DNA from 2 places in the Luteimonas sp. AC640a genome. Region 1 is predicted to be linked to the other one. Evidence: predicted binding sites of a transcription regulator. Region 1 holds the regulator's gene; the other holds the start of a gene.
The links. Region 1 encodes FliA, which starts transcription of late flagellar genes. Its sites were predicted from a motif close to TAAAGTTTNNCNNNCNNNGGCCGATAA; they were not measured.
Positions count from the first base shown of each region.

Region 2: a site for FliA is predicted at 2,755-2,781, ahead of ACZ9YD_RS07305 (methyl-accepting chemotaxis protein). Genes of this name have one in related genera too.

Region 1 covers NZ_CEEDOV010000007.1:558,956-563,936, reverse strand. The annotation lists gene flhF (flagellar biosynthesis protein FlhF) at 1-450, shown strand, start outside; gene ACZ9YD_RS06805 (P-loop NTPase) at 437-1,294, shown strand; gene ACZ9YD_RS06800 (RNA polymerase sigma factor FliA) at 1,291-2,046, shown strand; gene ACZ9YD_RS06795 (chemotaxis response regulator CheY) at 2,110-2,502, shown strand; gene ACZ9YD_RS06790 (protein phosphatase CheZ) at 2,499-3,101, shown strand; gene ACZ9YD_RS06785 (chemotaxis protein CheA) at 3,316-4,981, shown strand, end outside.
Region 2 covers NZ_CEEDOV010000007.1:669,100-674,080, forward strand. The annotation lists gene ACZ9YD_RS07295 (isovaleryl-CoA dehydrogenase) at 1-128, opposite strand, end outside; gene ACZ9YD_RS07300 (TetR/AcrR family transcriptional regulator) at 263-877, shown strand; gene ACZ9YD_RS07305 (methyl-accepting chemotaxis protein) at 939-2,705, opposite strand; gene ACZ9YD_RS07310 (sensor domain-containing diguanylate cyclase) at 3,063-4,721, opposite strand.

The sequences.
Region 1 (4,981 bases):
GAGGCCGGGCTGATCCAGTTGCTGCAGAAGCTCCAAGATTACCGGCTGGTGCTCGTCGACACCGCCGGCCTGAGCCAGCGTGATCGTGCACTCGCCGGTCAGCTCAACTGGCTGCGTGCTGCGCGCCAGGTGCGCACCCTGCTGGTATTGCCCGCCAACACCCATTTCGCGGATCTAGACGAAGTGGTGCGCCGGTTCGAGAACGCCCGCCCGCAGGGCGTGGTGCTGACCAAGCTCGACGAGACCAGCCGATTGGGCAGCGCGCTGTCCGTGGTGGTCGACCACCAGTTGCCGCTGACCTGGGTGACCGACGGCCAACGCATTCCCGACGACCTGCACCGGGCCCATGCCGCGCATCTGGTGCTTCGCCTTGAAGATCTCCGCCGCGATGCCGATAAGCCGATTGTCCCGGAGCCCGCGTTCCGGAATCACGACCATGCCGTCGCCTGAGCGCCTGCCGATGTCCACCATTCCATTCCAGCCTGTCCGCACCCTCGCCGTCACCGGTGGCAAGGGTGGTGTGGGCAAGACCAACATCTCGGCCAACCTGTCGGTGGCGCTTTCGGGCATGGGCCAGCGCACGTTGCTGCTGGACGCCGATCTGGGCCTGGCCAACGTCGACGTGCTGCTGGGCCTGTCGCCGCAGCGCACGCTGGCCGACCTGGTCGCCGGACGCTGCGAACTCGACGATGTGATCCTCGAAGGTCCGGGCGGTGTGCTGGTCGTGCCCGCCGCATCGGGTCGCCGGCATATGGCCGAACTGCGTCCCGCCGAACACGCGGGCCTGGTCAACGTCTTCAACGACCTGCAGCGTGATCTCGACCTGCTGGTGGTGGACACCGCAGCCGGCATCACCGATTCGGTGCTGACTTTCTGCCAGGCCGCGCACGACGCCTTGGTCGTGGTCTGCGACGAACCGGCCTCGATCACCGACGCGTACGCATTGATCAAGGTGCTGGCGCGCGAGCGTGGCGTCGACCGGGTGCAGGTCGTCGCCAACATGGTCCGCAGCCCGCAGGAAGGCCGCAACCTGCACGACAAGCTCTCGCGCGTCTGCGAACGCTTCATCGGCGGCGTGTCGCTGAACTACCTCGGCGCGGTGCCGCAGTGCGACTGGCTGCGCATGGCAGTGCAGCGCCAGCAGGCTGTGGTGCTGGCCTATCCGGGCAGCCCATCGGCGCGTGCGCTGGTCGAGATCGCCCGCCGCATCTCGCGCTGGCAGGCGCCGACCGCGCCGCGCGGGCATGTCGAGTTCTTTGTCGAGCGCATGCTGCGCCAGGGAGTGACCGCATGAACCTCGCCGCCCGCCAGTACCAGGCGGTGCAACGCACGGCCGCGGTCGACCCGCTGGTCCAGCATGCCGAACTGGTTCGCCGTATCGCCCATCACCTCGCAGCGCGCCTGCCGGCCAGTGTGGAGATCGACGACCTCGTGCAGGCCGGCATGATCGGCCTGCTCGAAGCCTCGCGCAGCTACGACGCCGACCAGGGCGCCTCGTTCGAGACCTACGCGTCGATCCGCATCCGTGGCTCGATGATCGACGAAATCCGCCGTGGCGACTGGGTCCCCCGCTCCGTGCACCGGCGCGCACGTGAAGCTGCGGCGGCGATCCGAGAGATCGAACAGAGCAGCGGACGCGCGGCCAGCGCGCAGGAAGTCGCTGCCAAGCTCGAACTTCCCCTGGGCGAGTACCAGCGCCTGCTGGAGGACGCTGCGCGCGGGCAGGTACTCAGCCTGGATTCGCACGTCGAAGATCACGGCGAGGTGGAGCCGGTCAGCCGGGGCGGCGGGCCCACGCCACAGGAAGCGCTGGTGCGCGGTGAATTCGGCCGTGAGCTCGCCAAGGCGATCGGCCACCTGCCAGAGCGTGAGCAACTGGTGCTGTCGCTGTACTACGAGCAGGAGCTCAACCTGAAAGAGATCGGTGCCGTGCTCGGCGTCAGCGAGTCCCGCGTCTGCCAGATCCACGGGCAGGCGGTGATCCGCCTGCGCGGCCGTCTCACCGCCTTCCAGCTCGCCGATACGGGCTTCGGCCTCGACGACTGACGATCGGGATGCGGCGGCGCATCCCATCCCACACTGTTGCACGCTCTTTTTGAGGAACACGTTTTGAACAAGAACATCCGCATCCTGATCGTCGACGATTTCTCGACGATGCGCCGGATCGTCAAGAACCTGCTGTCCGATCTCGGCTTCAACAATACGGTCGAGGCGGAAGACGGCCACAGCGCGCTGTCCGTGCTGCGCCAGGACGCGGTGGAGCTGGTCATCACCGACTGGAACATGCCGGGCATGACCGGCATCGAGTTGCTGTGCGCGATCCGCGCCGATCCCAAGTTCCGCCCGTTGCCGGTGCTGATGGTGACCGCCGAAGCCAAGCGCGAGCAGATCATCGAAGCTGCCCAGAACGGCGTGAACGGCTACATCATCAAACCCTTCACCGCGCAGACGCTGGAAGAAAAGCTCGGCAAGATCTTCGAGCGCCTCGGGAACGCGGCATGACCACGCCCGACAACGAACGCGCCCGACTGGCGAACATGCTGCACGACGCGCTGGAAGCACTGGAGCGCGGCGACGAGGAAGGTTGGCGCCAACAGGTCGACGCATTGGCGAATGCGCGTGCGCGCAGCCTCGTCACCGGCCTGGGCCGGCTTGCGCGCGAACTGTCGCAGGCCCTCGACACGCTGCCGCCGACGCCCGCAGAAGGCAGCGATCTGGACGATGCCTGCGCGCGCCTCGACCACGTGGTCGCAATGACCGAGCAGGCGACGCACCGCACCCTGGACCTGATCGACGACAGCCGCGCGCTGGTCGCCCGGCTCAAGGAAGGTCCGCTGGACGACGCCCAGATCAGCACGATCGAATCGCTGCGCGAGAACCTGCGCGAGATGGCGCTGGCGCAGAGTCATCAGGATCTCGGCGGCCAGATCATCCGCCGCGTCGCCGGCATCGTCCGCGGGGTGCACGAGGGCTTCGGCGCGCTCGGCCTGCCGCCGAAGGAGGACAACCAGCGCGGCAACGGGCCGTCGGTCGCCGGCCTCGATCGCAATACGGTCGGCCAGAGCGACGCGGACGACCTGCTGTCGCACCTGGGGCTCTGAAGATCGACCCACGCGGTTGGAACAGGCCGCGCCGCGTCTCCGCGCGCGCGGCAGGAACGGGAATGCTGATGTCGAGACACGAACGAGTGATGACGCCGACACGTGCGCGACCCTGTGCAGTCGCACGGGCGGTTGTGCATGAACGGCCTGCCGCCCATGTCTGCGGCATGGCTGCCGGGCGGACCGCCCGCGCCAACGATCCGGGTCGACGCTGATGCAGTCGCCCGACATCGTTGCCGACTTCGTGCTCGAAGCCCGGGAGCTGCTCGACGACCTTGGTGGCCAGCTCGTGGGTCTGGAACAGACGCCTGATGACCGCGAGCGTCTCAACGCGGTCTTCCGCGCGTTCCACACGCTTAAGGGCGGCGCGGGGTTTCTCGGCGCGACGCCGCTGGTCGAGCTGTGCCATGCCGCCGAGGAAACCCTGGGCATGGTGCGCGCCGGTCAGACCCCGCTGCTGCCGCGCCACTTCGACGCGGCGCAGCAGTCGCTGGACTGGCTGCAGGCGATGGTCGATGCGATCGAGACCGACGACACCGTGCCGAGCGCACCAGCCGAGCTGATCGCGGGCTTCGCGCCGGCCGATGCGCCGGTCGCGGCACCGCTTCGCGCGGCCGCTCCAGTGGCCACCGGCGGCGACATGATCTCCGACGACGAATTCGAAGCCCTGCTCGACCAGTTGCACGGCGACGGCGTGCCCGGCACGCAGACGGTCGCCGCGACGGCGGCCATGATCGACGACGACGAATTCGAGGCTCTGCTCGACCAACTGCATGGCGCCGCCGCGCCCGGCGTGGCCGCGCCTGCGGCGACGGCCGCCAAACCCGTTGCCGACATGATCGACGACGACGAATTCGAAGCCCTGCTCGACCAGTTGCACGGAAGCGCCGCACCGGGCACGCAGGCAGCCGCACCCGCTGTCGCCACACCGACGCCTGCGGCCATTCCGCGACCGGCACCACGTAGCGCACCGCCCGCCGCGGCGCCGAAGGCTTCCGCTGCGCCGACCGAACGCGAGCAGACAGTACGCGTCGACACCAAGCGGCTCGACGTCATCGTCGACCTGGTCGGCGAACTCGTGCTGGCCCGCAATCGGCTCAAGACCCTGCGCGCACGGCTGCGCGACGAGGATCTCGACCGCGCCGTCACCACGCTCGACAACGCGACCGCGCGCCTGCAGGGCGCCGTCATGCGCACGCGCATGCAGCCGGTCGGCAAGGTGTTCTCGCGCTTTCCCAAGCTGGCCCGCGATGTCGCCCGCGCGCTGGACAAGGAAGTCGATCTGGAGCTCGTCGGCGCGGAGACCGAACTCGACCGCAACCTGGTCGAGGCCCTGGCCGATCCGCTGATCCACCTGGTGCGCAACGCGATCGACCACGGCATCGAGATGCCCGCACTGCGTGAGGCGACCGGCAAGCCGCGCGCCGGCCGCGTGCGCCTGATCGCGCAGCAGCAGGGCGACTACGTCGGTATCGAAATCCACGACGACGGCGCCGGCATCGATCCGGAACGGCTGCGTGCCAAGGCCCGCGACAAAGGCCTGATCGACGCCGAGTCCGCCGCACGTCTCAACGCCGAGGAATGCCTCAATCTGATCTTCCTGGCCGGGTTTTCCACCCGGGACGAAGTCAGCGACATTTCCGGCCGCGGCGTCGGCATGGACGTCGTGCAATCCCGCATCCGCGAGCTCGGCGGCCAGATCCAGGTGCAGTCCGAACTCGGTCGCGGCAGCCGTTTCTCGCTGCGCGTCCCGCTCACGCTGGCGATCCTGCCGACGCTGCTGGTCCATGCCGCCGACGACTGCTACGCCCTGCCGCTGGCGCGCGTGCAGGAGGTGCTGCACGCGCCGGCGCGCACGGTGAACTGGTTCGACGGGCGCG
Region 2 (4,981 bases), 110 kb from region 1:
GGGAACAGGTTGTCCTCGTCGGCACGCGTGGCGAGAGGCGCGATTTCCTGCGCGGCGAAGTCCTGCACGGACTCGCGGATCATCTCGATCTCTTCGCCGAGTTGGAAATCGATGGACGGAATACGCATGCTGGACTCCAGGGCTGCCGGGGGGCGACCACCCCACGCGCATGGCGCCCGCGCGGTGGTCCTGATCGGCACAGGCTAGCGGGTTCCGGCCAAGAATTGAACTAATATTCACAAATTGAACCGAGGATCACGTTTTGAGCTATCGGCGTTCAGACCTGATGGAAGAGCGGATGACCCGCAACCGTGAGCGGATCGTCCACGCCGCGCGCACGTTGGTGTCCGTCGACGGCTTCCGCGGCGCCCAGGTGGCCGCCGTTGCAGCCGAGGCTGGCGTCTCCACCGGGCTGATCTATCGCTACTTTCCGTCCAAGACGGAACTGTTCGTCGAAGTGCTGACTGTCGCCATCGACGCCGAAATCGTGATCCTGCGCAGCGCGGCTGCCGCCCACACCAATGCGCGCGACCAGCTGAGCGCCGCCATCGAAGCCTTCGTGCGCCGCGCCCTCGCCGGCCCCGCCTTGGCCTACGCGTTCATCGCCGAGCCCGTCGACCCCGAAGTGGACGCCGAACGTATCCGCGGCCGCCGCCGCTTCGGCGACGTGTTCCGCGACATCCTGCTGGCCGGCATCGAACGCCAGGAATTCCCTGTCCAGGATGCCGACGTCACCGCCGCCTGCATCGTCGGCGCATTCACCGAAGCGCTGGTCGGACCGGTGGCGCCGATCCTGAAAGAGAAGACGTCGGGACCGGCGCAGCTGGTGGAGTCGATTCGCGAGGTGTGTTTGCGGGCGGCGGGGTCGGTGCGCTAGCGCCTGTGCCTGCAAAGCCGCGTCGATCAGTTCAGCGACACAAGACGGAGAGCGCGGCGTCTCATGCCACCAGGGTGAGCATGAGTTCCGCCCCGGCCTGCGTCTCACGCACGCGATAGCGCGACACCTGCCCCACCAATGCATCGGCTTCGTGCTCGAGGCTGCGCGCACTTGCCATCGCCTCTTCGACCAGCGCCGCGTTCTGCTGCGTCGCCTCATCCATCGCGTTGATCGCGCCCTTGATCAGATCGATTCCCGAGCTCTGTTCGGCGGCCGCGACGGCAATGTCGGCCATCAAGCGGTTGACCTGTCGAATACTGTCGACCGTGCGCGAAATGGTGGCGCCCGCATCGGCCGCGATCTTCGCGCCCGCATCGACAGTCCTGCCCGACTCCGCGATCAGACCCCGGATATTCTTCGACGCTTCCGCGCAGCGTTGGGCAAGGGCGCGGATCTCGGTCGCCACGACTGCGAAGCCGCGTCCTTCCGCACCGGCGCGCGCCGCCTCGACGGCCGCGTTGAGCGACAGGATGTTGGTCTGGAAGGCGATGCCTTCGATGACCGACGTGATCTCGGCGATCTGGGTGGCGCCGCGTTGGATCTCGCGCATCGTGCCGACCACCTGGCTCACCAGCTCATGGCCTTCTTCCGCGACCTGGGTCGCGTTCTGCGCCAGCGCTGTGCTCTGCCTGGCGTTCTCCGCCGTGGCGCGAACCGTTGCCGCAATCTCTTCCACGGAGGACGCCGTCTCCTCCAGCGATGACGCCTGGGTCTCGGTGCGGAGTGACAGGTTTTCGTTGCCGGATGCGATCTCGCTTGCTGCGGTATGCACTTCCGACGAGGCTGCCGAGACGTGGGCCACCATGCGCCCCATGGATTCGACCAGCGCGTTGACGTCGCTGCATAGCTCGGCGATCGCGCCGCTGCGGCCCGCCATCGAGACCCGCCGCCGCAGGTCACCGTTGCCCGCATCTGCGACCACTTCACCGACCTCGGCCACCGCGACCGCGAGGTCCCGTTCGCGCATCACTTCCGCGGTGATGTCGGTCGCGTACTTCACGACCTTCCACAGTCGCCCATCGCCATCGAAGATCGGGTTGTAAGACGCCTGGATCCAGATCTCGCTGCCGTCCTTGCCCATGCGACGGTAGCGACCCGCGTCGAAGTTGCCTGCAGCCAGGTTCGCCCAGAACGCCTGGTAGACCTCACCGCGCGGTTCTTCGGGATGCAGGAACATCGAGTGGTGCTTGCCCTGGATCTCTGCAAGCGTGTAGCCAGTGGCGGCCGAGAAGTTCTCGTTCGCCCAGAGCACACGAGCTTGCAGGTCGAACTCGATCACCGCCTGCACTTTGGAGATGGCGGCAATCTGCCCTGCAAAATTGGCCGCCTCGCGCATCTTGGCGGTGATATCGGTCGCGAACTTGACGATCCTGCAGGGCGCCCCGGCGGCGTCGAGCACGGGGTTGTAGGACGCCTCGATCCACACCGGCGCGCCGGTGCTGGAAATCCGGCGGAAGCGTCCGGTCTGGGGTTCGCCTGTGCGCAACGCCTCCCAGAACTGCGTGTACTCCAGCGAAGTCGCGTACCCGCCCTCAACGAAAATGCTGTGGTGCTTGCCCTGGATCTGCGCGAGGCTGTAACCCACTGCCGATAGAAAATTCGCGTTGGCGGTGCGGATCGTGCCGTCGAGATCGAACTCGATGATGGCCTGGGCCCGATCGATGGCAGCGATGAGGCTCCGCGCTTCCGCCAAGGCGAAATCTGCTTGTGCAGTCTCGGTGGTCGCGCCCCTGCCGGCGAACAACCTCGCAATGTTGTTGAATCTCATGACGCTCCGTGTGCGGCAGCACTCAAGTTGAATGGGTCCCTTGTGTGCACTATCGACCGGGTTGCGCATTCCTTGATGCCCAACGCTGACGCAACCGGGCGACGGATCGGAGGTTCCGCCGCGTCTGCAGCGCAGGGGCCGGTCTCGATCGAGGTCTCCTACACCGCCGCGCCCGACGCCGCTGGTGTGCGCTGCAGAGTCATCAGGTCCGCGCTTGATCAATGTCACCGGCAGGACGCACGCGACAACCGCTGCGCGGCCAGGCCCTGCTTTGGCGCGCATTGCACCGGCGCTCCACGAACACCCCGATTGCCCGCTGCTTCGCTCGTACAGGTATTGCGGCGATTGCGGCGGCTTTTATCCGGTGAACGCGACCCGATTCTTGCCCGACTGCTTCGCGAGATAGAGCTGCGCGTCGGCACGCCTGATCAATGCGGCGGCGTCGGGATCGGACGCTTGCGCAAGCGCCACACCGATGCTGACCGTGACGCGTCCGACACCGTCGAAATGCGTCGCGGCGATGCCGTCGCAGATTTTCTGCGCCACCACCTGCGGGCCCTGCTCGCCTTCACTGTGCGGGATCACGACCGCGAACTCTTCACCGCCATAGCGCGCCACGAAGTCCGTGGCGCGGGTCAGGCGCCGGAGCACCTGTGCCAGTCGCACGAGTACCTCATCGCCGGTGGCATGCCCATGTGTGTCGTTGATGGACTTGAAGTGGTCTGCGTCGATCAACAACAAGGCAAAGCCCTGTTGCGTGCGCTTGAGACGCAGATTGCACTCGACCAGCTTCTCGTCCAGACGGCGGCGGTTATGGACACCCGTGAGCGCGTCGTGCGTGGCGAGCTGCAAAAGTTCGGCATTGGCCTGTGTGAGTGCTGCGGTGCGTTGGGCGACGGTCGCTTCCAGGAACGCATTGGCCGCTTCCAGTTCCCGCTCCTTGCCCAGCAGGGAGTCGGTCATGTTCTGCATCGACTGGCTGAGCTGGGCGATTTCCAGCACGGGCTGGTGCACGGGGAATGAAACACCACTGTGATGGAGCTGCACCTGCTTGGCCGCGTGCGCCAACTGCTCGATCGGCCGGCTGAGATTGCGCGCCAGGTAATACGCCACGGCGGCGAACAGAAATGCGGCAAGGACGCCCAGCACCATCAGTTTGTAGAGCAGAACGCGCGCCGGCTGCAAGGCGGTCGCCAATGGCTGGCGCACCTCGATGTACCAGGACAGGTCCGTGTCGAGAGGCCGCGGCACCGACGCGATGCCGCTCAGGTACTGGTTGTCCACCGACCAGCCCGGCCGGGTATCGGCGCGCTCGGGCAAGCGGGTCTGCCGCTGACCGGCGAGCCGCTCCGGATACAGGATCCGGCCGTCCTCATTGACGATCAGCACCTCGATGTCAGCGCTCGATCCGGATCGCACGACGGCAGATTCGACAATCCCGGTCACCCAGTTCCAGTTGGCATGCGCGCCCAGGACACCGATGACCTGGCCGTCAGCATTGACGATCGGCGCGGCGAAATCGATGAAGCGCAAGGGCTCGCCGCTGGCATTGGATGGCAGCATCTTGGCCAGCAACACGGCTTCATGCGGATCCGCCGTGTACGGGCCGCGCAGTCCCGCCTGGAACCAGGGGCGGGCCTGTACCGACTGGTTTCGCAACAGCCCCTTGAAGGCCTGACGCACACGGCCGTCGATATCGACAACGCCCATCCACGCGTACTCCGCGCGGGCCTGGCTGCGCAATTCCATCGAGTGCAGGATGTCGGGATCATCCAGATCGCCCCGCACAAGGTGGGGCTCGCGGCTGAGCAGGTAGATCTCCTGCTGGCGTTCCCGCAGCTGCAGGCCCAGCAGCGCCGCGGTGGATCCGGCAGCGTCGGACAATGCGTTGCCGCTTGCCTGCCGCACCTGTTCGGTCGCGATATGGCCCACGTAGGCACCCACGACCAGCAGCGTGAGCAACGACAGCCCGCCGAACCACAAGGTCAGATGGCTGCGAAGGCTGGCTTTGAACATGAGGCGGGGGCCGGGGAGTTGAACAGGCGCCATGCTATGCCAATGCGCAGTTGCCGCGACGGATCCACCACGTGCACGTTGCGGCTATCTGATGGCCTCGCTACCTCAAAAGACAGCGTAGGACGGCCCCGACCAAGCGCCGGCTCACGTACGGATATCCGCGCCCGGCCGAAAGCAGCCTGGAGCCGTCCTTGAAGGCTTGACTACCGTGACACAAGCGGGCCAGCGCGCACTCTTCCGGTGAGAGGATGCGGAAACCA